One region of the Pseudoalteromonas sp. SR43-5 genome, then DNA from elsewhere that is predicted to be linked to it. Evidence: predicted binding sites of a transcription regulator. Region 1 holds the regulator's gene; each other region holds the start of a gene.
The links. Region 1 encodes FliA, which starts transcription of late flagellar genes. Its sites were predicted from a motif close to CTAAAGNTNNNNNNNNNNNNGCCGATA; they were not measured.
Positions count from the first base shown of each region.

Region 2: pomA (flagellar motor protein PomA) is a predicted target of FliA. The motif match lies at 6,063-6,089, and genes of this name have one in related genera.
Region 3: H5090_RS19635 (DUF5610 domain-containing protein) is a predicted target of FliA. The motif match lies at 8,011-8,037, and genes of this name have one in related genera.

Region 1 is NZ_JACJEA010000011.1:68,295-78,344, forward strand. Features, by position in the region: gene H5090_RS08490 (chemotaxis response regulator protein-glutamate methylesterase) at 1-602, opposite strand, end outside; gene H5090_RS08495 (chemotaxis protein CheA) at 661-2,877, opposite strand; gene H5090_RS08500 (protein phosphatase CheZ) at 2,893-3,666, opposite strand; gene cheY (chemotaxis response regulator CheY) at 3,684-4,067, opposite strand; gene H5090_RS08510 (RNA polymerase sigma factor FliA) at 4,108-4,818, opposite strand; gene H5090_RS08515 (MinD/ParA family protein) at 4,845-5,705, opposite strand; gene flhF (flagellar biosynthesis protein FlhF) at 5,698-7,179, opposite strand; gene flhA (flagellar biosynthesis protein FlhA) at 7,201-9,312, opposite strand; gene flhB (flagellar biosynthesis protein FlhB) at 9,385-10,050, opposite strand, start outside.
Region 2 is NZ_JACJEA010000035.1:1,468-11,517, forward strand. Features, by position in the region: gene H5090_RS17265 (tetratricopeptide repeat protein) at 1-109, opposite strand, end outside; gene H5090_RS17270 (M20 family metallopeptidase) at 221-1,531, shown strand; gene H5090_RS17275 (DNA topoisomerase III) at 1,608-3,548, opposite strand; gene H5090_RS17280 (hypothetical protein) at 3,594-4,100, opposite strand; gene H5090_RS17285 (flagellar motor protein MotB) at 4,313-5,233, opposite strand; gene pomA (flagellar motor protein PomA) at 5,236-6,003, opposite strand; gene H5090_RS17295 (exodeoxyribonuclease VII small subunit) at 6,325-6,567, shown strand; gene ispA ((2E,6E)-farnesyl diphosphate synthase) at 6,570-7,457, shown strand; gene dxs (1-deoxy-D-xylulose-5-phosphate synthase) at 7,563-9,425, shown strand; gene H5090_RS17310 (hypothetical protein) at 9,626-10,050, shown strand, end outside.
Region 3 is NZ_JACJEA010000048.1:15,921-25,970, forward strand. Features, by position in the region: gene gspM (type II secretion system protein GspM) at 1-227, shown strand, start outside; gene H5090_RS19585 (type II secretion system protein N) at 231-989, shown strand; gene H5090_RS19590 (UPF0149 family protein) at 1,012-1,599, shown strand; gene H5090_RS19595 (hypothetical protein) at 1,627-1,833, opposite strand; gene H5090_RS19600 (hypothetical protein) at 1,833-2,192, opposite strand; gene ccoG (cytochrome c oxidase accessory protein CcoG) at 2,481-3,911, shown strand; gene H5090_RS19610 (serine/threonine protein kinase) at 3,998-4,972, shown strand; gene H5090_RS19615 (thiol:disulfide interchange protein DsbA/DsbL) at 5,007-5,630, shown strand; gene H5090_RS19620 (thiol:disulfide interchange protein DsbA/DsbL) at 5,647-6,285, shown strand; gene H5090_RS19625 (DUF523 domain-containing protein) at 6,344-6,796, shown strand; gene trmA (tRNA (uridine(54)-C5)-methyltransferase TrmA) at 6,807-7,904, opposite strand; gene H5090_RS19635 (DUF5610 domain-containing protein) at 8,067-9,206, shown strand; gene murI (glutamate racemase) at 9,272-10,050, shown strand, end outside; gene H5090_RS19645 (RNA-binding protein) at 10,035-10,050, opposite strand, start outside.

The sequences.
Region 1 (10,050 bases):
GCTAAAAGTTGATATTGTTTTCCACTTGCTCGCATTGAGGCAACATTTGAACTTGTCGATGCAACAGGCGCAGCTCTTTGAAAGCTTCTATCAGGCTGCTTGATTTGAGTTGTTGATGTGCTTGTTCTTTGCGAAAGTGAACTTGTTGGTTTCGTTGAAATGACTGGTTTAGCTGGTGTTGCCGCTCTAAATGTTCGCGGTAAACGTCTTCGTCCTATATCTTTTACTTTACTTTGCAAAAGCTTAATTGCATCTTCATTATTGCGCGCAATATCTTCAAATTTTTTCGGTAAAAAATCCATTGCGCCAGCATCTAACGCATCAAACGTTGCTGTTGCACCATCACGTGTAAGTGATGAAAACATTAAGATAGGAGTTGGGTTACTCGCCATTATCTCTTTAACTGCGCTAATACCATCAAGCACAGGCATTTCGACATCCATGGTGATCATGTCAGGACGCAATTGAGCTGCTTTCTCAACAGCCTCTCTGCCATTAACAGCAAAGCCTATAACTTGTATATCGCTATCTTGCTCAAGGATTTCGCTTACTCTACGGCGAAAAAAGCTTGAATCATCAACAACTAAAACTTTAACGGCCATTTAGCTCTCTTATTAAATTTATGCGTAGGTATATATTAAATATATACCTACTTTATTATTAGCCTGCGTAATGTTTTAACATGTTTGGAACGTCTAAAATCAGTGCAATGCCGCCATCTGAAGTTATTGTAGCGCCTGCCATACCTGGCGTTCCTTGAAGTAACGCATCAAGCGGCTTAATCACTACTTCTTCTTGGCCAATTAATGAGTCAACAACAAAACCAATTTGTTGCGTACCAATTTGTACAATAACGACGTGACCTTTAGATTTTCGCTGAGAACGATCTGAGTCTTTTACTAACCAATGCTCAAGGTAAAATAACGGTATCGCCTTTTTACGCACAATAATTGTTAATTGCCCATCAACTACATTCGTCTTCGTTAAATCTAAATTGAATATCTCACTAACACCAGCCAGTGGTAACGCAAATGTTTGTGCGCCAACAACGACCATTAATGTCGGTAATATAGCCAAGGTAAGTGGTACTTTTATTTCTAAAATAGTACCGACACCAAGTTCAGACTGAATGCTTACTGAGCCATTAAGTTGCGTGATCTTAGTTTTAACTACGTCCATTCCTACACCACGGCCTGAAATATCAGATATTTCTTCTTTTGTAGAAAAGCCAGGTGCAAAAATCAGGTTATATGCTTCGGTGTCAGAAAGTCGACTCGCTTGGTCATGATCGAGTACGCCTTTACTAATTGCAATTTTTTTCAGTTTTTCAGCATCCATACCTGCACCATCATCTTTGATGGTTAGCAAAATATGGTCGCCCTCTTGAGACGCTGATAAAGTAACATTACCTGTTCTAGGCTTACCAGCTGCTTCACGAACAGCGGGCATTTCAATACCATGGTCAACTGAGTTTCTAACTAAATGCACAAGCGGGTCGGCAAGTGCTTCAACTAAGTTTTTATCTAGATCGGTTTCTTCACCAATAAGTTTTAAATCAATATCTTTATTTAAGCTACGTGCTAAGTCGCGTACAACGCGAGGGAAGCGACCAAATACCTTCTTAATTGGTTGCATTCGCGTTTGCATAACCGCACCTTGAATATCCGCAGTCACTACATCTAAGTTAGAGATTGCTTTACCCATCGCTTCACTGTCTGAGTTAGTCGCTAAACTAACCAAACGATTTCGTACAAGAACTAACTCACCAACCATATTCATAATTTGATCGAGTCGTTTTGTATCTACGCGAACAGTGGTCTCTGCTGCTGGTGGCGCTGATTTTTTTGGAGCTGCTGGTGGTACTTTAGCTACTGGCTTCTCTGGCGCTTTTTCAACTGGTTTTGGAGTAGGAGCTTTAGCTGGCTCAGCTTTTTTTACTGGTTCACTCACTTGTTTAGCTGGCGGTGAAACAGGTTCAGGTTGTTTTGCAGCTGGCGCACTTTCTATCGATTTAGGAGCAGTGCCTTTACCATGAAGTTCATCAAGAAGCGCTTCAAATTCGTCATCACTAATTTCATCATCTGATGAATTAACTGTATTTACAGCTGGTATAGCAGATTCTACAGGTGTTTTATTGGCATCATTTTGTTCAGGTTTGCTCGTAACTTCACCAAAACTGCCAACACCATGTAACTCGTCTAATAAGCTGTCAAATTCATCATCAGTAATATCACCACTAAAATCACTACTACTTGCTACTGGTTTTTCAACTGCAGGACCTTGTCCTTTACCGTGCAGCTCATCAAGTAAGCTTTCAAATTCGTCTTCAGTGATTTCATCTATTTCAGCATCGCTAACCGAAGGCGCTCCGCTAAATAGTTCATCAAATGCAAACGGATCTTCATCATCAGCTACCGGTGTATCCACCACTTCATTATGAGGTTGTTCAACCTCTGTTTGTGAAGAGGCTTCAGTGGCTTCGGCTTCTGTTGGAGGTAGACCTAAGATATGAAGAGTATGAAGTAATTCAGGATCTGCAGGTTCAGGCTTGTCTCTGTTTTGGATAGTCGCAAACATCTCATTAATGGTGTCTAGTGCTTGTAAAATAACATCCATTAACTCTGAGTTGACTGTTCGCACGCCTTGACGTAGTAAATCAAATACGTTTTCAGCACCGTGACAAGCATCAACAAGTTCTGTCATAGCTAAAAAGCCTGCACCACCTTTTACAGTGTGAAAACCTCTAAATATAGCGTTTAGTAACTCGGTATCTTCTGGATTATTTTCCAGCTCAACTAACTGTTCAGATAAAAGCTCTAGGATTTCTCCAGCCTCTACAAGAAAGTCTTGTAAAATATCTTCATCGACTTCAAACATGCAGTTACTCTCCTCTTAGAAGCCCAAACTTGATAAAAGATCATCAACTTCATCTTGATCAGATACAACATCATTACGCGATTCTTTATCAATAATAGGGCCTTCAGGACCTGCTAAAGTTTGTGTGGCAACTGGTTCTTTTATTTTTTGTTGTTCTACTTTATTCGCGGTGCTGTTAGTGTCGTCTTGTTCAGCAAACGCAGTTAAAAGATGAAGTAAACTTTCTTCTACTTCCCTAACAAGTTCGATAACACGGCGAATAACTTGACCTGTTAAGTCTTGATAGTCTTGAGCCATTAGTACATTTGTCATTAAGTTTTGAAGCTCATCAGTCTTATGATGAGAGTTGTTCATAAACTTATCGATGCTATGGCAAAGTTGCTTAAACTCACCAAGCTCAATCTCGCGGCTCATTAAACGATCCCATGTCGGTTTAATATGAGATATTTCGTCCGCTAACTGTTGGGCTATAGGAAGACTCGCTTCCACTGCATCCATTGTTTTATTAGCCGCATTTTCTGTCATTTCTATAACATAATTAAGCCGCTTTTTAGCATCTGGAATCGCATCTGTCGTTATATCAGTTAAGCGAGTATCAAGCTCAAAACTTTTAAGGGCTTCGTGCAGTTGACGAGTCAACTTTCCAACTTCAGCAAATAATTCAGACTGCTCTTTAGATGCAGCCTCTAAAATCAACTGATTTGCTTTGTCTTGCTCATCATTTTCTAAAAAAACAACGAGCTGACGAGCTTGTTCTAACGTTATTTGAGGCGCAGCTGGTGCTGGCATAAGCCTCTCCCCCATCATTAGCCTAAGCGTTCAAATACTTTTTCTAATTTAGTTTTTAATGTTCCAGCCGTAAATGGCTTAACAATATAACCATTAACACCAGCTTGCGCTGCAGCTATTATTTGTTCTTTTTTAGCCTCTGCCGTTACCATTAATACAGGGATATGTTTTAACTTCTCGTCTGCACGTATTGCTCTTAAAAGATCAATACCCTGCATTCCAGGCATATTCCAATCCGTAACTACAAAATCAAACACTTGATTTTGCAACATAGGCAAAGCTGTAGACCCATCATCAGCTTCTTGAACGTTAGTGAAACCTAAGTCACGTAACAGATTTTTTATAATGCGTCTCATCGTTGAAAAATCATCAACTACAAGAATTTTCATGTTTTTATCCAAAACATCCCCCAGTGAGGTATTAACCTTTGTTTACTTACTACTAATTTATCCAGTCATTGATTTTAGCTTTAAGCTTAATCATCGCCTGACCATGTATCTGACTTACACGCGATTCACTTACATCGAGTATATGTCCTATTTCTTTTAAATTCATTTCATCGTTGTAGTACAAAGAAAGCACCATCGCATCACGCTCTGGTAATGACTTAATTGCACTTAGCAAAGACTCATTAAACCTATCATTTTTAACATTATTAAAAGGTTTATCTTGTGCTAAATCTTGGCCTACAGGAGTAATAACATCCTCATCTACACCAAGGTCTTCAATGCCTAATATTTTACTCGTATTCGCATCATTTAAAATATGATGGTACTCATTGAGCGAAATTTCAAGTTTTTCAGCAACTTCTATGTCCGTTGGTTCGCGGTTCAGACTACTTTCGAGCTCAGTAATTGCTTCTGCAACTTGCCTGTTTTTACGGTGAACTGAACGAGGAGCCCAATCACCACGGCGCATTTCATCAAGCATAGCACCGCGAATACGAATACCTGCAAAAGTTTCAAAGCTTGCGCCTTTTGTTGCATCAAAGTTTTTCGAAGCTTCTATTAAGCCTATCATTCCTGATTGAATTAAATCATCAAGTTGAACGCTAGGTGGTAATCGAGCAATTAGATGACATGCCACTTTTTTAACAAGTGATGCATGCTTCTCAACAATCACATTTAAATTTTGTGTTGATTGATATCCCATAGCTCTATTCACCAGTGTTGTCATAATTAACCGTTTACTAGTTTCTCAATGAAAAACTCTAAATGCCCAGATGGTTGGTTGGGTATTGGCCATTTAACTGTTTTTGTTGCCAGCGTTTTAAACGCAAGAGCGGCTGGCGAATTTGGAAAGAGCTCTACTATTACTTTTTGACGACGTGTTGCTTTGCGCATATTTTCATCATAAGGAACCGTTGCTACTAGCTCCATTGATACATCTAAAAAGCGGTCGGTAACTTTAGATAGCTTTGCAAACAATTCAGTGCCTTCACGCATACTGCGCACCATATTGGCAACAATTTTAAATTTATAAACGCCGTGCTCACGACTTAATACTTTAATAAGTGCGTAAGCGTCGGTGATTGATGTCGGCTCATCGCATACAACAACCATTACATCTTGCGCTGCACGCGAGAAGCTCAGTACCATGTCTGAAATACCAGCAGCTGTATCTACAATTAAAATATCAAATTCGGTATTCAATTCGCTAAACGCACGAATTAGCCCAGCATGCTCAGATGGTGATAATTCAACCATACTTTGCGAACCCGATGTAGCGGGTACAATTTTAATTCCTGCAGGGCCTTCAACTAAAATTTCATCAAGCTCACATTCACCAGACAAGACATGTGACAAGTTACGCTCTACACGTAAACCAAGCATCACATCACAGTTTGCTAAACCCAAGTCAGCATCCAGCACTAATACTCGATTACCTTGCTGCCCAAGTGCAATAGCTGTATTTAGAGAAACATTTGTTTTCCCTACTCCACCTTTACCACCGGTTACAGCGATAACTTTTACGCCGTTGTTATTGTTTTGACTCATTTTGCGCAGGCCGCTTGCTTGATCTAATACTGTGTTAATCATACATCCCTACTGTGCTTGGCGCCACTGATTGGTGCCTTGAATGTTGTTCTTTTGTTCTTTTTAAATATAATTGCTCAGCCTTTTTAACTAGTTTCTCAGCATTTGCAACACGAATATCCTCTGGTACTCGTTGACCATTAGTAAGATACCCTATTGGAAGGCGATTTTGAATCGCAATACTAATAATCTCACCCAAACTTAATGATTCGTCTAACTTAGTGAAAATACAGCCACTTAACTGTACTTTTTTAAAGTGACGTACAGTTTCTTGCAATACATTAATTTGTGCTGTCGCGCTAAGTACTAAGTAGCTGCGAATATCTACACGTTGGTTACGCATTAACGTGTTTAATTGCTCAGTTAAACGTAAATCTCGCTGGCTCATACCTGCTGTGTCAATTAATACTAGACGTTTATTTCGTAAATGATATAAAACTTCAGCTAATTCATTAGCATCTTTAACTTGCTTAACACCACAACCAATAATACGACCATATGTTGCAAGTTGTTCATAAGCACCAATTCTGTATGTATCAGTGGTTATTAACGCCACTTTATCGGCACCATATTTTTGTGCGCCTAGAGCTGCAAGCTTAGCAACAGTCGTTGTTTTACCCACACCTGTTGGACCCACTAACGCATATACACCACCTTGGCGAAGTATTTCATTATTGGTTGTTTGCATTTGATCTTCGACCATAGTTAACAATGCTTTCCAACCTTGCTTACGAGACACATCATCAGGTACAAAACATGCCATTTGCTGTGCTACTTCTTTATCGATACCCATACCGACTAAACGGTCAACCATACAAGCGCGTGTTGGATCGCGACGCGCCATATCTTGCTGCATCAAGCCTGATACTTGGTGCTCAAGTAATTGACGAATTGCGTTCATTTCTTCACGCATTGTTGTCATTTCTTCGCTTTCATTATTAGGTGCTTGTTGGCGAGTGGTTACTGGGCTATCTAAATCATCAAAGTCGCGGTCTAAATCATCAAAGCCTAAGCTATCCGCTTGAGTTTGTGGACGAACTCGCGCAGCAGCTTCAGGAGCAAACATATTTTTAGTACGCTGCCCCATATCAGGTTCTTGATAGTTATCAGTAGTATCAATACCCGATTGTGAAAACATCGATGCAAGCTCAGGAGAACGAGGACGCGGTGATTGACGCTCTAATAATGCTTGTAGGCTGTCAGCAACTTTTGCTTGAGGCTCAGGCTTGGCACGCTGTGGCTCTGGTTTTACAAAGTTATGCATGCTTTGTTGTGGCGCCTGAGTACGCGGCTCTGCAGGGCGTTGTGGTTGCGCTGCTACTTTAGGGGCTGCTTTGTCATAATCAACTGCCGCTACAATTTCTACACCGTTAGCCAGTTTTTTATTTGACATAATAACCGCATCAACACCTAACTCATCTTTAACTTCTTTAAGTGCTGTGCGCATATCTTTAGCAAAAAAACGTTTAATTTTCATGATTCAACCCCTGTTAAAATCTTATTGTTGGCCTACCGAGCTTACAATTTTGATCTGTCTTTCGTCTGGTACCTCTTGATAAGACATCACTCTCAATCCTGGAATGGTGTACTTAACAAAACGAGATAACACAGTGCGTAACATTCCTGACGTTAGCAATATAGAAGGTTCGCCGGCCATTTCTTGATTTTGATGCGCTTGTGTCAATGACACTTGAAGTCGCTCTGCAAGTCCTGGCTCAATACCGGCACCTTCATCGCCTGCATTTTGTAATGACTGATGCAACATCTGTTCCAACTCAGGCGCCAAGGTTATGACAGGGATTTCTGATGACATTCCCACCGCATCTTGAACAATTAATCTACGCAGTGAAATACGCACTGCAGCCGTTAATACATCAGGGTCTTGACTACGTGGGCCATACTCAACAAGGGTTTGAACAATTGAGCGCATATCGCGAATAGCCACGCCTTCATTTAATAAATTTTGTAGTACTTTTACAATAGCAGTTAATGGCAATACATCAGGTACTAGTCCTTCCACTAAGCGAGGATGGCTTTTAGCAAGCATATCAAGTAGGTTTTGAACTTCTTCATGCCCTAGTAATAACGCTGCACTGTTAGTTAATAACTGGCTAATATGAGTGGCAACTACCGTGGCTGAATCTACAACGGTATAACCTAGTGATTGTGCTTCATCTTTTTGATCAGGCTTGATCCATACGGCATCAAGGCCAAACGCAGGATCTTTTGTTTCAACCCCTTTAATTGGACCAAATACTTGTCCTGGGTTAATCGCTAGCTCGTCGCCATGCTTAAGCTCGCTTTCACCGGTTGAAACCCCCATTAGTGTTATTCTGTAAGCGTTAGGGTCAAGCTCTAAGTTGTCGCGTATATGTACCGGCGGCACTAAAAAACCAAGCTCTTGAGAAAGCTTTTTACGCACCCCCTTAATACGATTAAGTAGCTCACCACCTTGTGATTGGTCCACTAACGGAATTAATCTATAACCGACTTCTAAGCCAATTACATCAACCTGCTGAACGTCATCCCAGCCTAGTTCTTTTTGTTCTTGTTTATTAGCAACACCCGTTGCAACGCTTCCGCCATTAGCGGCCTCTTCAGCTTCTGCCGCAGCAGCTTTTAATTTACTTTGCTGTGTGTAGTAAGCTAAGTAACCCAGTAACGCACCTAAACTTAAAAAAGCAATATGCGGCATACCAGGCACTAAGCCCATGATGATCAAAATACCAGATGCAATAAAGAGTGACTTTTCGTTGCCTAGTTGTTTCTTAAATTGGTCCCCCATATTGAGCGACTCATTTTGGCGTGTTACAACAATCGCGGTACCAATTGAAAGCAGTAAAGAAGGGAGTTGAGCAACTAAGCCATCGCCAATGGTAAGTAATGTATATACTTCCATTGCATTGCCAAAACTCAAATTGTGCTGGATCATACCGACAAATAAACCACCAACAATATTGATGATTAGTATAACAATACCTGCAATCGCATCACCTTTTACAAATTTACTCGCACCATCCATTGAGCCGTAAAAATCAGCTTCGCGAGTTACTTCCTCGCGGCGGTCACGCGCTTGTTCTGCGCTGATAAAGCCTGCGTTCAAATCGGCGTCAATTGCCATTTGTTTACCCGGCATTGCATCAAGGGTGAAACGCGCAGATACCTCAGAAATACGACCAGCACCTTTAGTAATTACTACAAAGTTAATAATGATCAGGATTAAAAACACAACCAAACCAACAGCGTAGTTACCACCAATAACAACTGAGCCAAACGCTTCAATTACTTTACCGGCAGAGTCACCACCATTATGGCCTTCAAGTAACACAACTCGAGTACTGGCAACGTTAAGTGCTAAGCGCATAATTGTAGCGATTAGTAATACAGAGGGGAAAATACCAAATTCAACTGGCTTCATCGTGTAAACAGTTACAAGTAAAACCACTAACGCGAGAGCAATATTAAACGAGAAAAGGATATCGAGTAAAAATGGCGGTAGTGGTAAAATCACCATTCCCAAGGCAGCAAGCACAAGCAAAGGTGTACCTACCCCTTTGGCATAGTCTTTTTTGTCTCTGTTAAGTTGTTGTAATACCGCTTTAAAACTCATAATTCTACAATTTCAAAAAATTGACACTACGTAGAATTTGCAATAACTATTCCAAGTTACTCAGTTAACGGTTTAATACTTGTAGGCATCGGGGATTGGCAGCTTTTTATTGAGCTTAGTTGGACGTTTACCGCGCCCTTTATTAAAGCGCTTAAGCTGAAATACATACGCTAAAACTTGCGCTACTGCGGTAAATAGCTGATCGGGTATTTGCTCTCCTACTTCAGCCGTATGATAAAGCGCTCGGGTCAACATGGGGGATTCTAATATAGGTACTTCATTCCCTATTGCTACTTTTCGAATTTGCATCGCCATTTCATCAATGCCTTTAGCAAGCACTATAGGCGCACCTGCGCGCTCCGTGTCGTATTTTAATGCTACAGAGTAGTGAGTTGGGTTGGTAACAATAACATCAGCGTCAGGGACATCTTGCATCATGCGGTTTTGCGACATTTGCCTTTGTGTTTGCCTAATGCGCGCTTTTATTTGCGGGTCACCTTCAGAATTTTTATACTCATCTTTAATTTCTTGCATTGTCATTTTAAGTTGTTTGTTATGGTTGTAACTTTGAAATGGCGCATCAATGGCGGCAATAACAATTAAAGTGCACGAAAGGCCTAAAAACATCCACCCTAAAATCTCTAAGGCATGAATAATATTACCCGGTGCACTTTCTAAACTTAAATGCAGTATTTCATCAAAATAAGTATTAATTAAAAACACAGCAAAACTTGCAAC
Region 2 (10,050 bases), on a different contig from region 1:
AGTCAGGACTTTGAGGAGAGAAAAAGTTAAGCAACACCAATTTTTGTTGTGATGTTTCACCGAGTACTTGTTGAAGGTTTTGCGCATTAATACTAACTATGTTGCTCATTGAATTGATTGCCATATTCGTCTATTTAGGTTTTTATATGGTGGTGAACATAATAATTACAAGTCATATACCTAAATCACTCGGTATACATATTCAACAATAAGGGAAAATATGAAATTAACTTACCTAAGTGCAATACTTTTATTAGCAAGCCCATTAGTACAAGCAAATGGACTCGATTTGAATTTAAGCAAAGCCATGCCAGCTATTGAAAAGTTTTACCTCGACTTACACCAATCCCCAGAGCTTTCTTATCACGAACAAAAAACAGGTAAAAAGATAGCAGATAGATTAACTCAGCTGGGTTTTAAAGTAACAAGTAATGTAGGTGGCTTTGGTGTAGTTGGTATTTATAAAAATGGTGAGGGGCCGACAGTAATGATCCGCACTGATACTGATGGCTTACCTATTATTGAGCAAACAGGAAAATCCTATGCCTCAAAAGTCAAAGTAATAGATGAGCACGGTGCAAAAGTAGGTGTAATGCACGGCTGTGGCCACGATATCCACATGAGCTCTTTTATTGGAACTGCAGAGCAGTTAATTGCTCATAAAAAACAGTGGCAAGGTACATTAATGATGGTTGCACAGCCTGCAGAAGAAGTAGGTGGGGGTGCTAAAGCGATGTTAAGCGAAGGACTATTTAGTAAATTTGCAAAACCTGATCATATAATTGCTTTACATGTAAGCGCTAGCGTCCCCGCTGGTAAGGTATCAATGAAAAATGAATACACGATGGCAAGTGTAGATTCTGTCGATATTACAATTAAAGGTAAAGGTGGTCATGGTGCTTATCCGCATACAACTATAGACCCAGTGGTTATAGCTGCACGCACTGTACTTGCTTTGCAAACAATCACAAGCCGAGAGCTTTCACCGCTTGAGCCTTCTGTTATTACAGTGGGGTCTATTCATGGTGGTTCAAAACATAATGTGATTTCGGATGAAGTAAAACTACAACTCACTCTTAGAAGCTATAACCCCGATGTAAGAAGCGCTCAAATAGCTGCTATCAAACGTATTACAGCTGGGATAGCACAAAGCGCTGGATTGGATGAATCAAACTACCCTGTAGTATATGTACATGAAGATGAATCGATTCCATCTACTTATAATAACCCTGCACAAACAGACATTGTTAGAAATTCTATTGCCAGCGCAATTGGCGATACTAATGTACTTGAAACACAGGCTGTAATGGCGGGTGAAGATTTTGGCCTATACGGGCGCACCGATGAAAATATCCCTATCACCCTCTTTTGGCTAGGAGGCGTAAACCAAGCACAATATGCAGATTCAATAAAAACAGCTGAGGTACTCCCTTCTCTACACTCTAGTAAATTTGCACCAGATTATAAAGTTGCTATTCCTACTGGAATAAAAGCAATGAGTAACGCTGCTGTTGCTTTATTTAATAAGTAACCTGAATTCTGGATAATAAATCTATCTCAAACAGAGTTCAGGTTAAGTAATATGGTTTAATAAAAAAGCTCTGTTGCTAACTAGCAACAGAGCTTTTTTTATAACTCGACTTTTTAAAGGTCGCTTTTCCACCTCGTTTAGCAAAACGTTTTTTAGGTGAGCTTTTTGGTAACTTCGCAAATGCATTGCTATCGCAGTTTGCTGCTAATTGAACAAACCCATTTAGGTCAGCAAGTAAAGGCTGTAAAAATTGCTGATAACTCATTGCCTGCTGTGCAATATCACCTAAGCTCGACTCCCACTTTGCGGTTAAATCAGGACTCGCTAAACCTTGTGGTAATACGCTAATAAGAGCAAGTCCCGTTTCGGTCGCTCTAATTGACTTACCTTCACGTTTTAAAAAACGCCGCTTAAATAGCAACTCGATTATTCCCGCACGTGTTGCCTCCGTACCTAAACCATCAGTGTCTTTTAATACTTTTTTAATTTGTGGATCTTTAACATAACGGCTAATGCCCGTCATCGCAGCCAATAATGTGGCATCGGTAAAATAAGCAGGGGGTGATGTATGCTTTTCGACTACTTCGCCTTTATCGCAAAAAAGAGGCATACCTTTTGTTAAAGGAGGTAGCGAGGCTTCATCTTTTAATTCAGATTTACCCATTAACACCTTAAAACCCAAGCTTACATCTTGCTTTGCATTTGCCTTAAAAAGCCCACCAGCAATAATTACCTCAGCTTTAGTTTCGTTATATATATAGTCGGGATAAAACTGAATTAAGTAATGACGGCTTATTAATTGATATACCTTTGCTTCGTCACCGCTCAAACTCGCTGACTTTAACTGCTTAGCCGTAGGCACAATGGCATGATGGGCAGCTACTTTTGAATCGTTAAAACATTTACTACGCTTTTTTACATCAGCCCCGTTTACTAATTCACTGCTTTGCCCCCCATTTGCACTTATTGCCTTTAAAATAGCAGATGCTTCTTGATGGTGATCTTTGGGTAAATAACGATTATCTGAGCGTGGGTAAGTAATTAGTTTATGACGTTCGTAAAGTATTTGGCAAATATCCAATACTTTTTGAGCTGGCATACCAAATGCTTTAGCGGCATCTATTTGCAGAGCAGATAAATTATAAGGTAATGGAGCACTTTGCTTTTTTTGTTTTTGGTCGAGTGAAATAAGCTCAGCACTTTGCCTTGTAATACGTGAAGCAACATTTTCTGCAAGAGCTTTGTTAAGTATTCGCCCTTCTTCATCTTGATGTGGCTCACATGCTTTGCTTGGAACCCACTTAGCTATGAATGGTTGATTATCTGGAGTAAGCAAATGCGCCAATACATCGTAAAAAGGCTTAGATACAAAGTTCGCTATTTCGTTATCTCTATTAACAACAAGACCTAAAATAGGGGTTTGCACTCGCCCTACCGAAAGCACATTACCAAACCCTGCTTTTTGCCCAGCTAGTGTGTATGCACGTGTTAAATTCATACCAAATAGCCAATCAGCACGAGAGCGCGCTAAAGCAGATACACTTAACGGAATAAAATCTCGATTAGAACGCATTGCGCCCAATGATTTCTTTACCGCCGATAAGTTTAAATCACTAATGAGTAAACGTTGCGTACTCTGCTTTTTAGCCTGACTTATTTTAGCTTCTTCTATTACTTGGTCGACCAGAAGCTGGCCTTCACGGTCTGGATCGCCAGCGTGAATAAGTTGCGAGGCCTGTTTAATTAATTTTTTTAAAACAGTGAGCTGTTTGCGAGTTTTGGTTTTGCCTTTTAACTTCCACTGTTCAGGTATTATAGGTAAGTGTTCAAACTGCCATTTTTTAAAGCGCTCATCATAGTCATCGGGTTCTGCTTGTTCTAGCAAATGCCCAATACACCACGATACACAATCGCCATTAGCGACTTCTATATAACCATCATGTTTTTTATGTGGTTTTGGTAAGGCATCAGCAATTGCTCTGCCTAGTGATGGTTTTTCTGCAATGTAGAGTTTCATGGGAGTCGCTCACTCACTGTTTATAAAAACAGTAGTTTAGCACAGCTATTTTGAAGGTGGGGAGTTTTCTATTTTTGACTTTACACTACCTTGCTTAGTGAAAAGGATAATTAAAGGTAAATAGCATACAACCACCGTGGCAATATTGATAAATGGCATTAGGGTCTGATAAATAACGGTACTGTAAGCTAAATCCCACAAATGGCGGTCAACTAATCGGAATAGTTGTAATATAGGTGCGCCAATAACAACTAGTTGCCCAATAACACATTGCCATAAATAAACTTTATCCTTTATACCCCAGTAAGCTATAAGTGCCATCCAAATAATATCTGTGATCGCCCAAACTAAATAACGATAAATATAAATGTCATCAAACGCTCGTAGGCTTGAAGCAGTTAGGTTACCAAAGAGGAAAAAAGCTGCGGTAAGTAATACAAATCGAAAGGCTAGGCGATCTTTAAATACAAAAAATATAAAAATAGCCGGACTTAGCATTAAAACCCAGCTTTTGCTTAAAATACTAACAATATATAAAAACCATTCAGGCAAAATACTCTGCCCTATTTTGTTTTTTTATCGTCATCAGTACCATCACCATTACCCGGCATGTCGCAATATTTATTGATTATTTTCACAGGCACTCCATTACATATGTTAAGGAAATGTACTGTAAGCTAAAATGACGAAATTGCCAAGATACTTAAGGCAATTAAGTACCTTAAATCAAAACAAACATAGTGAAATATAACACAAGCAATAACTTAGCGCACATCAATAGGAGCAGACTCTTTAGCCTTACCTTGCAGGATTGATATTTCTACTCGGCGATTCCTGCGGCGATCTTCATTTGAATCGTTTGGAACAAGTGGACGGGTATCAGCCCGCCCCACTACCATCATGCGGTTTTTATCAAACCCTTGCACCGTTTGCAGCTCGCTTGCTACTGCTACAGCTCGCTTTGACGATAAGTCCCAATTATTAATATATAACTCATTCGATACCTGAAAATCGTCGGTATGGCCAGATACAGTTATTTCACCGGGTACATCTTTTAACAGTACACCAATATCTTGAATTATGGGTTTAAACTTAGGTTGTAAAAATGCACTACCCGAAGGAAATGAACCATTCTCTCTAATACGAATAATTATTTGCTGCCCTAAAGATTCAAGCTCAATTGCACCATCTATTATTTGCTTTTCAAGCTGCTGCGCGATTTTTTTAACGAGCTCGTTAGTTTGTTCCTGATCGGCCGCTGAAGTTGCTTGCTCTGACGATTGCTCTTGAGAAGTACTACGAGATTCGCCACCACGTTTATCCCCGCGTTGTTCTTGCCTGCCGCCAGCCGAGCTTTCATCTCCAGCCTGAAACTCTAACATTTGTTGAGTCATTTCGACTGTTTGCTGCTGAATGGTTTCTATTGGGGTTGGCTCTGGTTTGCCTGGGGTAAACTCCATAGCAATAACAGAGGTACCTTTAGGGATATCTTTTACTTCAATTTTATTCTGCACTCCAAAAGCAAACTTCATAGAGCCCGCAATTTGTTTAAACTTAAGTACATCCATTTCTGAAAACGCAAGCAAGAGTACAAAAAAGCACATTAACAGTGACATTAAATCGGCAAACGTTCCCATCCATGCTGGTAGGCCTGGTGGTGGGCATTTGCACTCTTGATCAGACATAATTACTCCTCGGTATCTACTTTGCGTTTAGATTCAGCTAAGTAATTTTTCAAAATACCTTCGATAACTTTTGGATTTTGGCCATCTTGTATACCTAAAATAGCATCTAAAATTAAACGCTGATTCATAGCTTCTTCGTCTTTACGCAGTTCAAGTTTTACCTGAATAGGAATTGCCACAACATTGGCTAAAAACGCACCATATAAAGTTGTTAAAAGCGCTACCGCCATTGCCGGGCCAATTGCTTTTGGGTCATCCATGTTAGATAACATTGCAACTAAGCCAATTAGAGTACCAATCATTCCCATTGCTGGTGCAATATCGGCTAATGACTTAAATAAGCCTGCACCCATTTCATGTCGAGTAGTGGTTAAAGAGATGTCTTTTTGAAGTGTGGCGCGAACAACATCTGCGTCATGGCCATCAACAAGCATGTCGACGCCTTTGCGCATAAATGGATTTGGGATTTCAGCTTCTTCGAGTGCTAAAAAGCCCCCTTTACGAGCTGAATCAGCAAGTTCTACTGCTTTTTCAATAAGTTCTTCTGGCGTTTCAATTTTAAACATAAACGCTTTAGCAACAACTTTACCTATACCCAAAAACTGCGACATGGTGAAATTTGATAAAACAATGAAAAGTGAACCACCAAATACAATTACACTAGAAGGAGCATCGGCAAACATAGCCATTTCACCGCTACTACTCATAAACATAGACATGACAATTAAGCCAATTGCGCCTAGGATCCCGATTATGGTTGCTAAATCCACATTTCCTCCAGAAGTTTCATGCTTAATGGCCTTATCATAAACTTTTATTATTAACTGCTTATCGGCAACATATTGAATTGCTTAAGCCATTTTTATAAATAAACATAAAAAGCAGCCTTTAGCACTATTTTAGATCAAGTTATAAGGGCTACCTAATTATCAATTGATTTATTAAACTAACAGACCGCTATTAAGGCTTTATTAATACACTTGAAATATAATTTAACGTTATAAAGGTAAAAAACCAATATCATCCTTTGACCTAGTTTAGCATTCCCCCTAAAATTGACCCCTAAATTTATTATGTAAGCTGAAATAAAGATGGCGACTAAAAAACCTGAAAACTTAAGTTTCGAACAAGCACTAGAAGAATTATCTACAATCGTTAGTGACATGGAACAAGGTGACTTATCGCTTGAGCAATCGTTAAAGCAATTTGAGCGTGGAATTGCATTAGCAAGTGCTTCATCAGGTAAATTACAGCAAGCAGAACAAAAAGTATCAATTTTGATGGGGAATGGCGAAAAGTCAGTTCTTACGAATTTTGATAATGATATGGAATAGCTGTGAGCATAAATAATTATATCGAACGTGCTCAAAAAGATGTAGTAGCGACCTTACAACAGCATTTTAAACAGTCTCTCGATACTGAAGAAACAGTCAAGAACGCCACCCAGTATGGATTATTTAATGGCGGTAAAAGATTACGTCCATTTTTAGTTTATGCCACAGGTAAAATGCTCGGTGCAAACCAGCAAGACTTACATGTACTTGCAGCTGCAATTGAGTGTATCCATAGCTATTCGCTAGTTCATGATGATTTGCCCGCTATGGACGATGACGACTTACGCCGTGGCCGCCCTACTTGCCACATAGAATTTGGCGAGGCAAATGCAATTTTAGCCGGTGATGCCCTACAAACACTCGCCTTTGAGCTTATTGCGAATCACAAATTTACATGCTCGTCGCAAACACAAGTAAAAATGATTGCTACGCTTGCCAACGCATCAGGCCTTGAGGGCATGGTAGGCGGACAAGGTCTTGACATAGCAGCAACAGATAAAGTAATTACCGTACAAGAGCTTGAGCGAATACATAAGCTAAAAACCGGAGCTTTAATTAATTGTGCAATTACACTTGGTGCACTGTGCAGTGAAAAGGCAGATCAACAAACCTTAGAAAATTTAAGCATTTTTGGGTATGCTATAGGGCTGGCGTTTCAAGTACACGACGACATTTTAGATGTTGAAGGCGATACGGTTACTTTAGGTAAACCACAAGGCTCCGATATTGCCGCGAATAAAGCGACATATCCGGCGTTATTAGGTATGCTAGGCGCTAAAGAAAAGGCGCAAAATTTAATACAACAAGCCCATGAAGCGTTGGCAAATATAGATGCTGACACAACACTTCTTGCGTCGCTAGCAAATTACCTAATTGAGCGTGACCACTAATTTTTGCTCATACGTATTGCAATTAGCACTGACATTATTACTCAACATTAATTATTCGTAAAAGCTTTGAATGAATTAATGTTAGCGAAGGATATATATAAAACCATGACACTTGATAGTAGCAAGTATCCATTACTTAATTTGGTTGACGAGCCAGCCCAATTGCGTGACTTAGCGCAAGACAAACTCCCTGCATTTAGCAATGAGCTGCGCGATTATTTACTCAACTCAGTATCGCAAAGTAGCGGTCATCTAGCGTCTGGTTTAGGGACGGTTGAACTAACCGTTGCGCTACATTATGTTTATAACACTCCAGACGATCGCCTAGTTTGGGATGTGGGTCACCAAGCTTATCCACATAAAATCCTTACAGGTCGTCGCGACCAAATGCACACTATTCGCCAAAAAGACGGTTTGCACCCTTTTCCTTTTCGCGATGAAAGCCAATACGATACGTTTAGCGTAGGTCATTCAAGCACCTCTATTTCAGCTGCCTTAGGTATGTCTATTGCCGCCCAAAAAGAAGGCAAAGGTCGAAAATCTGTAGCCATTATTGGTGACGGAGCTATCACCGCAGGCATGGCATTTGAAGCGATGAATCATTTAGGCGATGTAAAATCAGACATGCTTATTATTTTAAATGATAACGAAATGTCGATTTCAGAAAATGTTGGCGCATTAACAAATCACTTTGCCCGAATTTTATCAGGTAGCTTTTATACTAACATTCGTGAAGGCAGTAAAAAGTTACTCTCAGGTGTGCCTCCGGTAAAGCAACTTGCCAGTAAAATGGAAGAGCACATTAAGGGCATGATGATCCCGGGGACCTTCTTTGAAGAATTAGGCCTAAATTACATAGGCCCAATTGATGGTCACGATGTAAACATGCTTGTAGATACATTGCGTAATATGCGTAATTTAAAAGGCCCACAGCTTTTACATATAAAAACGCAAAAAGGTAAGGGCTACAAACCGGCTGAAGCCGATCCTATTGGCTACCATGGTGTACCAAAATTCGATCCGAGCACAACTAGCCTGCCTAAATCTAAACCTAGCGCTGCTACTTTTTCAAAAGTTTTCGGCGATTGGTTATGCGACATGGCAAAGCAAGACAGCAAGTTAATGGCTATTACGCCAGCAATGCGCGAAGGCTCTGGCATGGTACGTTTTTCTAAAGAGTTTCCAGATCAATACTTTGATGTGGCCATTGCAGAGCAGCATGCTGTTACTTTAGCAGCTGGTTTTGCTTGTGAAGGTTTAAAACCTGTTGTTGCTATTTACTCGAGCTTTTTACAACGTGCGTATGACCAATTAATACATGATGTTGCACTGCAAAACTTACCTGTATTATTTGCCATTGACCGCGCAGGTATTGTTGGAGCCGATGGTGAAACTCACCAAGGTGCGTACGATTTAAGCTTTATGCGCTGTATTCCAAATATGGTAATTATGGCACCAAGCGACACCAACGAATGCCGCCAAATGCTATACACCGGTTATAAAGAAAACTGCCCTGTTGCAGTTCGTTACCCTCGAGGTAGCGCAGGTACTGCAGACATTGAAAGCACTATGCAACTGCTTGAAATAGGTAAGGCAGATACAATTAAGAAAGGCAGTAAAATTGCCATTTTATCGTTCGGTACATTACTTGAAAACGCCCAGCTTGCAGCTAACGAATTAGATGCAACGCTTGTTAATATGCGTTTTATTAAACCACTTGATACTGCACTTTTAAATGAGCTTGCTACTAGCCACGATACCTTTGTTTCGCTTGAAGATAACGCGATTGCTGGCGGTGCTGGCTCTGCAGTTAATGAATACTTGGCAACGCAAAAAGCTGATATTAATATCCTTAACTTAGGTATTCCTGATGAGTTTATTAAACACGGCACGCAAGATGAAATGCACGATGAAATGGGATTAGGCGAGCAAGGAATATTAAACGCTATTAAGGCGTTTATCGCTTAAGCTATTTACTTAGTTTATTAAAAAGGAGCCTCAAGGCTCCTTTTTTTGTTTTTAATTTTAACTTTTTTGCATCCAGTTTCATTTTATAGCCGTTATTGATATGAGGTTAACATGTAAATAATCGGTGCCGCTTAGTCTATGCCTTATGAGCAAGCGCGTTATTTACCTACATTTGATGGAATATTTAAAAGGTAAAAATGATGAATAAAGCTAATTTAACAACTCATTCAACACAAAAAAACACACTTAAACACACGCTTAGTTTTTCAGCTTTAACACTTGCAGTATTAATCGGCATTACAGGCTGTAGCTCAGACGATGGTGAAAACGGCGTAGATGGTATTGCAGGCACCGATGGACAAAACGGTACCGACGGTACAAATGGCAACCCTGGTTTTGCATCAGCCACATTAATTTTGGCAAACAATGGCGAGAGCAATACAGGCACTATCGATTTAATTAACCAAAACGCCTCTAAACTAAAAACCTTTAATACAACAGCTAACGAAGGCGTTGCATTTGATAGCTTAGGTAATTTATTGCAAGCAAGCGACAGCGAAAATGGCAGTATTAAAACTATTTGCCAGCTTGCAAATCGTAGTGACGGCGCAACCTATACAGCTAA
Region 3 (10,050 bases), on a different contig from region 1:
GCCAAGTGGTAAACTCTACTCGTGGACGCTATAAAATCAATATTAGTAAAATGCAGCCCAGTAGTGATTCACTTCGTTTGACGCTTGACTCAGTAGAGTTTAATCAGTTAATAGAATGGCTAGATGAGCTAGTAAATCAGCATGGTTTAAAAATTGAAAATTTAGATTTAAGTCGCGATGATAAATCAGGCTATGTGCGCGTAAGCCGTTTAGTATTAGAGAATTAATTAATGAAAAAAATAATAACGTTATCGGCTGTCTTTTTAATTAGTTTTATTGTGTTTTGTATTATTAAATTACCAGCACATATTGCACTAGATATAGCAAAACCGTACTTTCCAAAGCAATTAGAAGTAGGCCAAACTGTAGGCACTGTTTGGCAAGGTCAAATGATGCAAGTTCGTTTTGATGGTGAACAGTTAAATAATGTGCGCTGGGATATTGCAGGCTGGAAATTATTTACAGGCAAACTAAATGCGAACATAAAATTTGGTAATCCACGAGAACGCAGTGATATTTCGGGTTACGCAGATGTAAGTTATGGGTTTTTTAATAAAAAAGTGATAGTGACTGACGCCCTAGTACGCTCAACTGTAGAGCGTGCAATGCAACGTGTGCAACTTCCTCTGCCTGTTACCGCTAAAGGGCGTGTGATATTAGAACTTGATGAATACAGCTCAGGCGCACCTTATTGTGACTCACTAAAAGGTGAAATAGCGAGCCCTAATATTGATGTTCAAGGTTTAAATGGATGGTTTAATATTGGACCTCTAGCAGGTAAGTTAAGCTGTAAGTCGGGTGATGTTGCTATATTAATTGACCCAGATAATACGCTTGGCCTTGAGGCCGATGCTACACTTAAAGCTAATTTCGACTTTAGAGTGGCAGGTTATGTAAAACCAGATGCCAGCTTACCTAAAGATATACATGATGCGGTTAAGTTTTTAGGCCGACCAGATAACCAAGGTCGCTACCCGCTCAACTTTTAATGTTTTAATATAAAGAGTTTTAATGCAAATACCCCAATTTACTGAGTTGCACGCAAAGCAGCTCAGCTCATTTTTAAATACCCAATCTCAAGCAATGACCCTTGTACAAAGCCAAGGCTATTTATTTGGTGTAATTTGTTCGCCTAACCCATTAGATGTACATGAGTGGCTTGAGCAGATATTGCCAAACACAGCTAATGATTTAGATGAAGAAATGCTTTTTTTGTTTATGGCGCTTTATCACAAAATTAGTGAGCAGGTGTTCGAAACTGGATATAAATTACCAGACACATTTGATGCTGAATTTTGTAAGTCGTGGAGTAAAGGCTTCTTAGTTGCAACGAAAGCTTATGCAGAACCTTTGTTAAATGCACCGCAATTAGACGTTGATTTTAAACAAGCATTAGAAAGTGCGTTAAGCACACTAAGCTTTTTTGCACTCGACCAGCTAGCAATAGCTCAGATTGCCAAACAAAATAACATGACAATAGAAGCTTTGTGTCAGTATCAGTATGAATCTATGGGTGACTTTGCATTAGGGTTTGCTGAACTAATTGAAGTGGTCGCAATTAATAGTGGCTTGATAACCGACGAGAGTTGGGAAGAGTAATTATTAGAGCTAGGCGCTTAGTTTAATCTAAGTGCCTAGCTCTAATATAATATCCGTACAGCCTTGTTTGCACTTTACTATGCCTTTACCAGGTTCACTGGTGGCTAAATCAAGTGTTAAAACCCCATTACACTTCTCACACTTTAATGTTTTGCCTTGCGCTAATTGCTTGAGCATATTGCGCTGCTTATGAAATGAGTCGCTTGCTTTTTTATTTAATCCTGAAAAATCCACTACTTTGCTCGCTTTTGCTCTAATGCTTCAGTCACTATTTTACATACCGTATTTAAACGGTCGTCATAAAAATAAAGGTTTAAGTCACGCTCACGACAATAGCGTAGGTGAAATAACTGAACAGAGTCATCTGTTGTAAACGTTTTTTCTACATACTCACCTTCAGATGCAGATAGTTTAAGTTGACTGCTGATCCTATTTTTCGCCATATTTGCAGCGGGGCTTCTGTTGACCTTGCTTGCATCACTTAAAAAGCCAATGCCTTCACCTAGTAACCTTTCGCGAGGTTCTTTTATAAGTGGGTGATCGATTGTAAAAAAGGCAAGGATCACAACTACCAAAATAATAAATTTTTTCATGGATACGTAAACCTTGATCTAAGTAGGGTTGAATTACCATGCAGTGTAATAAACTGCATTTTAAAAGCAAGTAACTGGGATGAATAAATTATTAGCAATCTATGCCAGTAATTTTAACCAACATTGTTATAATGGTTAACAGCAGTCAGATATTTCTGAAATATCTGAAAGTATTCGAGAAGGCAATTTATTAAAGTAAATATGCCTAGCAAGTAACTTGCTAACTTTAAGTATAGAGTACTTGAGTATTGCTGGATTTTTATTTCCAAGCGGCGTTGAGGAACTTCGATGGACAAGCAAATTAAAGTAAAGAATATCCCTGTAGAGGTGAAAATCCAAAAACCGGATTTAAGCCGTCAAGATGATAGGTTCAATCCCCGAAATCGTATTTATGTGCGTGCTGTAAAAGGCCTACATCAATTACTTAGACAGCGCATTGGCTTTTTAGGCCTGCTTGCGTTTATGTTACTACCTTGGATTAATTTTAATGGCCAGCAAGCTGTGCTGTTTGATCTAATTGGTCAAAAATACAATATTTTTGGTTTAACGCTATGGCCTCAAGATTTTACTATATTAGCGTTTATCTTTATGTTGGCAGCATTTGCGTTGTTTTTAGTGACCACCTTCTATGGACGGGTGTGGTGTGGCTATACATGTCCGCAAACTGTTTGGACTTTTATTTTTATTTGGTTCGAAGAAAAGCTTGAAGGCACGGCTAATCAACGTAAAAAACTCGATCAACGACCCATGAATTTTGATAAGTTTTGGCGTAAGACGGCAAAGCATACTAGTTGGGTATTGTTTTCGTTGTATACCGCTATTTCTTTTGTGGGTTACTTTACGCCAATAAGGGAGTTACTCCCTGACTTTGTAACGTTTGATGTAGGCGGTTATGCACTAGTCAGTATTATTTTCTTTGCTGCGTGTACCTATGGTAATGCCGGTTGGATGCGAGAAATTATGTGTTTACACATCTGTCCTTACTCCCGTTTTCAATCAGCTATGTTTGATAAAGACACATACACCGTAACGTACGACGAAAGCCGAGGTGAAAGCCGTGGTCCTCGTTCACGTAAAGTAGACCATAAAGATTTAGAACTAGGCGACTGTATAGACTGTAACTTGTGCGTTCAAGTGTGCCCAACAGGTATTGATATTAGAAATGGGCTACAAGCTGAGTGTATCAACTGTGGTGCATGTATTGATGCGTGTGATGGCGTAATGGATAAAATGGAATACCCGCGTGGGCTTATTTCATATACGACAGAGCGAAATCTCGAAACCCCAGAAAATAAAACGAATCCACTGCGAGCTAAAATTATTGGTTACACGGTCATACTTGTTGTGCTTACGGGAGCGCTTGTCGCTAATATAGCACTGCGTAAAACAATGGACTTTGATATTATTCGTGACCGAAACCAATTATATCGTGTCGATTTTGATGGTTTAGTAGAGAACACCTATACATTAAAGGTAATTAATAAAGCGCAGTACGAGCAAACCTTTAATATTAAAGTACAAGGGTTAGATAACTTTGAGTATATTGGTAAGCAGTCATTTACTGTGCAGGCAGGGGAATCTCATAACGTACCATTGTCACTTGTAATGGACCCTTATGATTTGAAGGCGCCGATGACTGAGTTTAACTTTGTGCTTTCACCGGTAGATGAGCCGGATGAGACAATATCGCAGTCGAGTAACTTTTTTAAAGCGCGATAATCGCAACTTACCTTAAATTAGGTAAGTTGATATAGCAATTAACAAAAGCGGGTATATAACCCGCTTTTATTTTATATAAGAAGAGTATGAGTAAATTTAGTTTTATTGACTTAACACCTGATCTAATACTCGATGCAATAGAAAGCGTAGGTGTGTACGCCGAATCTGGTTTATTAGCGCTCAATAGCTATGAAAACAGAGTGTACCAATTTAAAGCGGATGATGGCCTGCGTTACGTAGTGAAGTTTTATCGCCCAGAGCGCTGGAGTAAAGAGCAAATTCAAGAAGAGCATGACTTTGCATTTGAACTAGCGGATGCAGAAGTACCCGTTGTTGCCCCTATTTTATATAATGGGCAAAGCTTGTTTGAACACGAAGGGTATTTGTTTGTGTTGTTTCCAAGTGTAGGTGGGCGTTTATTTGAGGTTGATAATTTAGATCAGCTTGATGTAATGGGGCGATTAATTGGCCGAATGCACCAAGTAGCTAAAACAAAACCTTTTACTTATAGGCCAACAGTTACCTGCGAGGAGTACTTGCATACAGCCAAAGTTCATCTTCAAAAAAGTAACTTAGTGCCCATGGGAATAAATACTGCCTTTTATACTATTTTAGATTTAGTGATAGAGCAGGCGCAAAAACAGTATAAAGATGTGCAAAGTATTCGCTTACATGGTGACTGCCACGTTGGTAATATTTTATGGGCAGGTGATGCGCTAATGTTTGTTGATTTAGATGACAGCCGCCAAGGTCCTGCAATCCAAGATTTATGGATGATGCTCAGTGGCGATAGAGCGACGCAACTGTTACAGTTAGACACCCTTGTAAATGCGTATGAAGAGTTTTGTGATTTTGATCACTCTCAACTCAAATTAATTGAACCGCTGCGAGCAATGCGTATTATTCATTATATGGGATGGGTAGCTAAACGATGGAGTGATCCTGCTTTTGTGCGGAACTTTACATGGTTTGCTGATGACAAATACTGGGAGCAACAAATTTTAGCACTGAAAGAGCAACTTGCAGCATTGCAAGAAGCACCGTTAAAGTTATTGCCGTAATATTTTATTTAAAGACAAGTACAACGAGATACAAATGCTTAAAAAATTAAAACTGAGTTTATTACTTTTATGTTTACCATTTGCAGCACTTGCTGCACAGTTTGAAGTTGATAATCAATACACTGTTATAGATGTAGACAAAAGCAAGTCACCGCAAGTAACCGAGTTTTTCTCATTTTACTGTCCACATTGCTTTAAGTTTGAACCAGTAGCAAAAGCAATTGAAAAAGGCTTGCCAGAAGGCGCTGAGTTTATTAAAAACCACGTTAACTTTTTAGGTGGCGTGTCACCACAAGCACAAAGTAATTTAAGCTTTGCCTACTTAATTGCTAAGCAGCATGGTCAGGCGCAAAGTATTAGCGATCAAATTTTTAAAAGTATCCATGTTCAACGTGCACCATTAACTGAAATGAAAGACGTTAAAAAATTACTTGAAGTAAATGGTATTGATAGCGCAACATTTGATCAAGAGATCGCAAGCATGCCTGTTATTTCAGCTGAGCAAGCAATGCAAAACAAACAGAATAAATATTCAAAATTAGGCGCACTTACAGGTGTACCTACTTTTATTGTTAACGATAAATATAAAATAAACCTCAACACCATCAAAAATCAAAAAGAACTTGATGAGTTAGTAGCGTTTTTATTAGCACTATAAATTTCGGAGTATAATAATGATTAAATTAGTTAAAGCAGGTTTGCTTGCAATATTACTTCCTATGGCAGCAACAAGCTTTGCAGCAACGTATGAAGAAGGCGTGCATTACGACGTAGTTTCTGAGCGTGCAACTAAAAAGCCAGAGGTTAAAGAGTTCTTCTCATTTTACTGCCCTGCATGTAATAACATGGAAGCACTAATTGGTGAGTTTAAGCCTAAGCTTGATAAAAACGTTAAATTTAAAAAGAGCCATGTTGATTTTGTAGGTGTACGTGACCCAGAAAACCAACAGATGATGAGCCAAGCACTGGCGACAGCTGAAGTGCTTCCACAAAAAGATCAGATTATTTCTGCAATCTTTAATCATATCCATACAAAGCGCGCTAAATTTAATGAGCTTGCAGATGTAAAAGATATATTTGTAGCGCAGGGCGTTGATGGTGATAAGTTTAATAAGCTGTTTAAAAGCTTCTCGGTACGTACGCTAAGCTCTAAAATGAAACGCGATCAAGACTACTTTAAAGAAAAAGGCGCACTACGTGGCGTACCTACCTTTATTGTAAATGGTAAGTACAAATTAAACCTAGGTCGTGAGTCGGGTATTACTAAACCTGAAGACATTAGCAAATTAATAAATTACTTAGCTAACAAGTAAGTTTAGCTAAAACAAAAAAGCTCCTTAAGGAGCTTTTTTGCTTTATAAGGATATAGCGATTGAAAAAATATTAGTATCGAGTTGTTTGCTAGGGCAGCCTGTTCGCTACGATGGCAGAGGACACGCAATTTTGCATCCACAGCTTAATTTGTGGCAAAAACAAAATAGATTAATTGTGTTTTGTCCTGAGGTCGCTGGTGGGCTTCCTACTCCTAGAGCTCCTGCTGAAATAATACAGGGGAGTGTAGTTACTAATTTAGGAGAAGATGTAACAGAACAGTTTCAAACTGGAGCTAATATAGCGCTAGAACTCTGTAAAAAGAATCAAGTTCGTTTTGCTCTACTTAAAGAATCGAGCCCTTCTTGCGGACGAAATACAATATATGATGGAAAGCATCACGGAGTAAAAATCGAAGGGCTAGGCTTAACTACAGCATTATTAATAAAAAATGGTATTCAAGTATTTAGTGAAGAGCAAATACCAGCACTTATAAAAGTACTGGCACTTTAATTTTGGCTGGTTATTTGCGCTGTAAGAAAACGCCCGACTCAATGTGATGCGTATAAGGGAACTGATCAAATATAGCAAAGCGCTTAACGTTATGCGTACGTGTTAAGTGATCAAGGTCACGCTCAAGAGTTTCAGGATTACAGGATATATAAATTATGCTTTCGTAGTTAGCCACTAAGTCACACGTTAATTCATCCATGCCCGCGCGTGGTGGATCAACTAATATGGTTTGGCAGTCATAGCTTTTTAAATCAATACCATCTAAACGAGAGAAAGTACGCTCGCCATTCATTGCTTGAGTAAACTCTTCACTAGACATACGAATAATATCTAAGTTCTCTACGTTGTTTTTAGCAATGTTGTATTGAGCAGAGTGAACAGATGATTTTGATATTTCCGTCGCTAATACTTTATTAAAACAGCCCGCTAATGCAATTGAAAAGTTACCGTTACCACAATACAATTCTAGTAAATCATTTTTAAGTGGTTTACATAAATCTTGTGCCCACTCCAGCATATTAATATTTACTTTTGCATTAGGCTGAGTAAAGCTATTTTCTACTTGTTGATAAATAAGCTCTTGCCCATTAACTGTTAAACGTTCAGTTACAAAGTCATCACCTAGTACTTCTTTTTGTTTGCGAGCACGACCTATAAAGTCAATTTTGTATTTACTGCTAAGCTTTTCTTTCAGTGCTTTAATTTCACTTAACCATTCATCATCCAGTGGTTTGTGATAAAGCAAGCTTACTAAAATTTCACCGCTTAGCGTTGATAGGTAATCGATTTGAAATAACTTACGGCGTAATATTTCACAAGGCTTAAGATTTTCAATCATCACCTGCATTATTTCACCTACTAGAGGCGCTGCTGGGTCAAATGTATCAACACGGATTTTTTCTTTTGTTTGTTGATCAAACATAATGTGAAACAGATCATCACCGTCGTGCCATACTCTAAATTCAGCACGTTGGCGGTAGTTAGTTGGCTCTGAGCTAAATACTTCTAATTGCTCCACACCAAAACGTTGAAACTGCGTACTAATTCGCTGCTCTTTTTCACTTAACTGCGCTTGGTACTGTGTGGTATCTATTTTAATAACTGCCATTAACGCTACTACCTTATCTAAGATCTGTTTATCGGCGCTATTGTAGGGAGCGCTGCGTATTTGTCTAGTTTTGGCTAGCATTTATGCTGTTTTATTGAACATTGTACTTTAGTTTTTGTTGTTATAGCCGATAATAAACTACGCACGCTTAGGAGACGAATCATGAAAATAGGTAATTATGGCTTTACGCCAAACAACAACATCAATAAATTCAATAATAAAGCTGATATACAGCAACCTACAATTACGTCTCCTCAAGATAGCTATCAACAACGAGGCCGAGAGTTGGCCGCAAAGGTGCTTGGCGATAAAATGGCTGAGCAGCTTGGATTACCTATCGCAGAAAAAAAAGCAGATAAACCACTATTTGATTTTGATGAAATAGTAAAAAACGTACTCGATTTTGTAAGTAGTGCTGTAAATAAAGCAAAAGCTAACGGCGCTGATGACGAAAAGCTCAAAGATATGCTAGGCGATGCGCGCAAAGGAGTCCAAATAGGGATTGATGACGCTGTTGATGAACTCAAAGGTACAGGCGTATTTAATGATGACATGGAAGAGGGCATTAATAAGTCCAAAGAGGGAATTTACAATGGGCTGGATAAGTTTGAAGAGTCGTTATTTAACCCACAACCTGCCAGCGTAAATATAAGCCAGGCCCAATACGTCAGTATGACGAGTAATGCAGAGTATAAATTTACTACAGCAGAAGGCGATGAGGTAAGTATTAGCTTTGCTGATGCATTTGAATCTCAATCGGCAAGTGGCTATCAGCAAAATAGTAATAGTGAGTCGTTTGCAAGCTCATCATCGCAATCTCGACAGGTATCATTTTCGATGTCGGTAAATGGTGACTTAAACGAGCAAGAGCAAGAAGCTATTAATGCGATGATGGAAGACTTACAAGATTTAAGTAAAACCTTTTTTGGTGGTGATTTAGATGAAGCATTTGAACAAGCGCAAGAGCTGAGTTTAGACAGCGATCAGCTGGTGGCTTTTTCTATGGATTTACGCCAAACAAAAACAATAGCAACAGTTAAAAGCTATGAAGAATATAAACCAGCACCAGAAAAACAAGTAGCAGAGGGGTTAGCCCCTTTTAATGACGACCTTAAAAATGCTTTTGAAAAAGCGGGTGAGCTTGGATTACAAAATCAGCTAGCTGGCATTCTCCAATGGTTAAATCAAGATCAGGAACAAATAGATAAGTTAGTAGATTATACAAAGTCTATGTTCGAAAACCTTAATCAGTTAAATTCAGCAGCCGACAGGCTTACTGATTTAGAAGCCACGCAAAGTTAAACTACTTTCTTTTATAAAAACCTCATGGCAAACTGCCGATCTTAAAGTAAAGTAGGAACGGTAGTTTGTCAGCGCATATAATGGTCTTTGATTCAGGTATTGGTGGAACTACCGTACTTGAACATATCAAGCAAAGTATCCCCAATGCTCAGTACAGCTATTTTATGGATAATGCATTACTACCTTATGGTGCTCAATCCCAACAAACTATAATTAACCGATTATGTTCACTTATTCATTTCATCAAAGCCAACACGCTTAACGTCGATTTAATTGTAATAGCGTGTAATACAGCTTCTACATCTGCACTCAGCGCTGTTCGCCAAATTACGGATATTCCTATTGTAGGTGTTGTGCCAGCAATAAAGCCTGCGGCAGAATTAACACGCTCAAATCATATTGGCTTGTTAGCCACGCCGGCAACGGTCGCCAGTTCATACACAAAAACATTAATTGCTGAACATGCACGTAATGTAATCGTTAACCTTTATAGCAGTGTTGAATTAGTAACGTTAGCTGAGGAATGCTTTTTTACAGGCTCTTTAGATACAAATAAGTTGTATCAAGTACTCGATGAACTACATATAGATAAAACTATAGATGTACTTGTACTAGGGTGTACGCACTTTCCGATATTAGCAGGGCCGATTAGTCAGTACTTTGAAGGGAATGTAAAATTACTTGATTCAGGTGTAGCGATAGCAAATAGAGTCAACTTCCTACTTAACCAACTTAACTTATGTATGGATAAACAAACAGACATAAAAAAGCCGCTGCAATATTATGCAACGGCTGATGTGTTTAGCAATAAGCTAGCGGTAAAGCTAGTTACACTGACTGATCC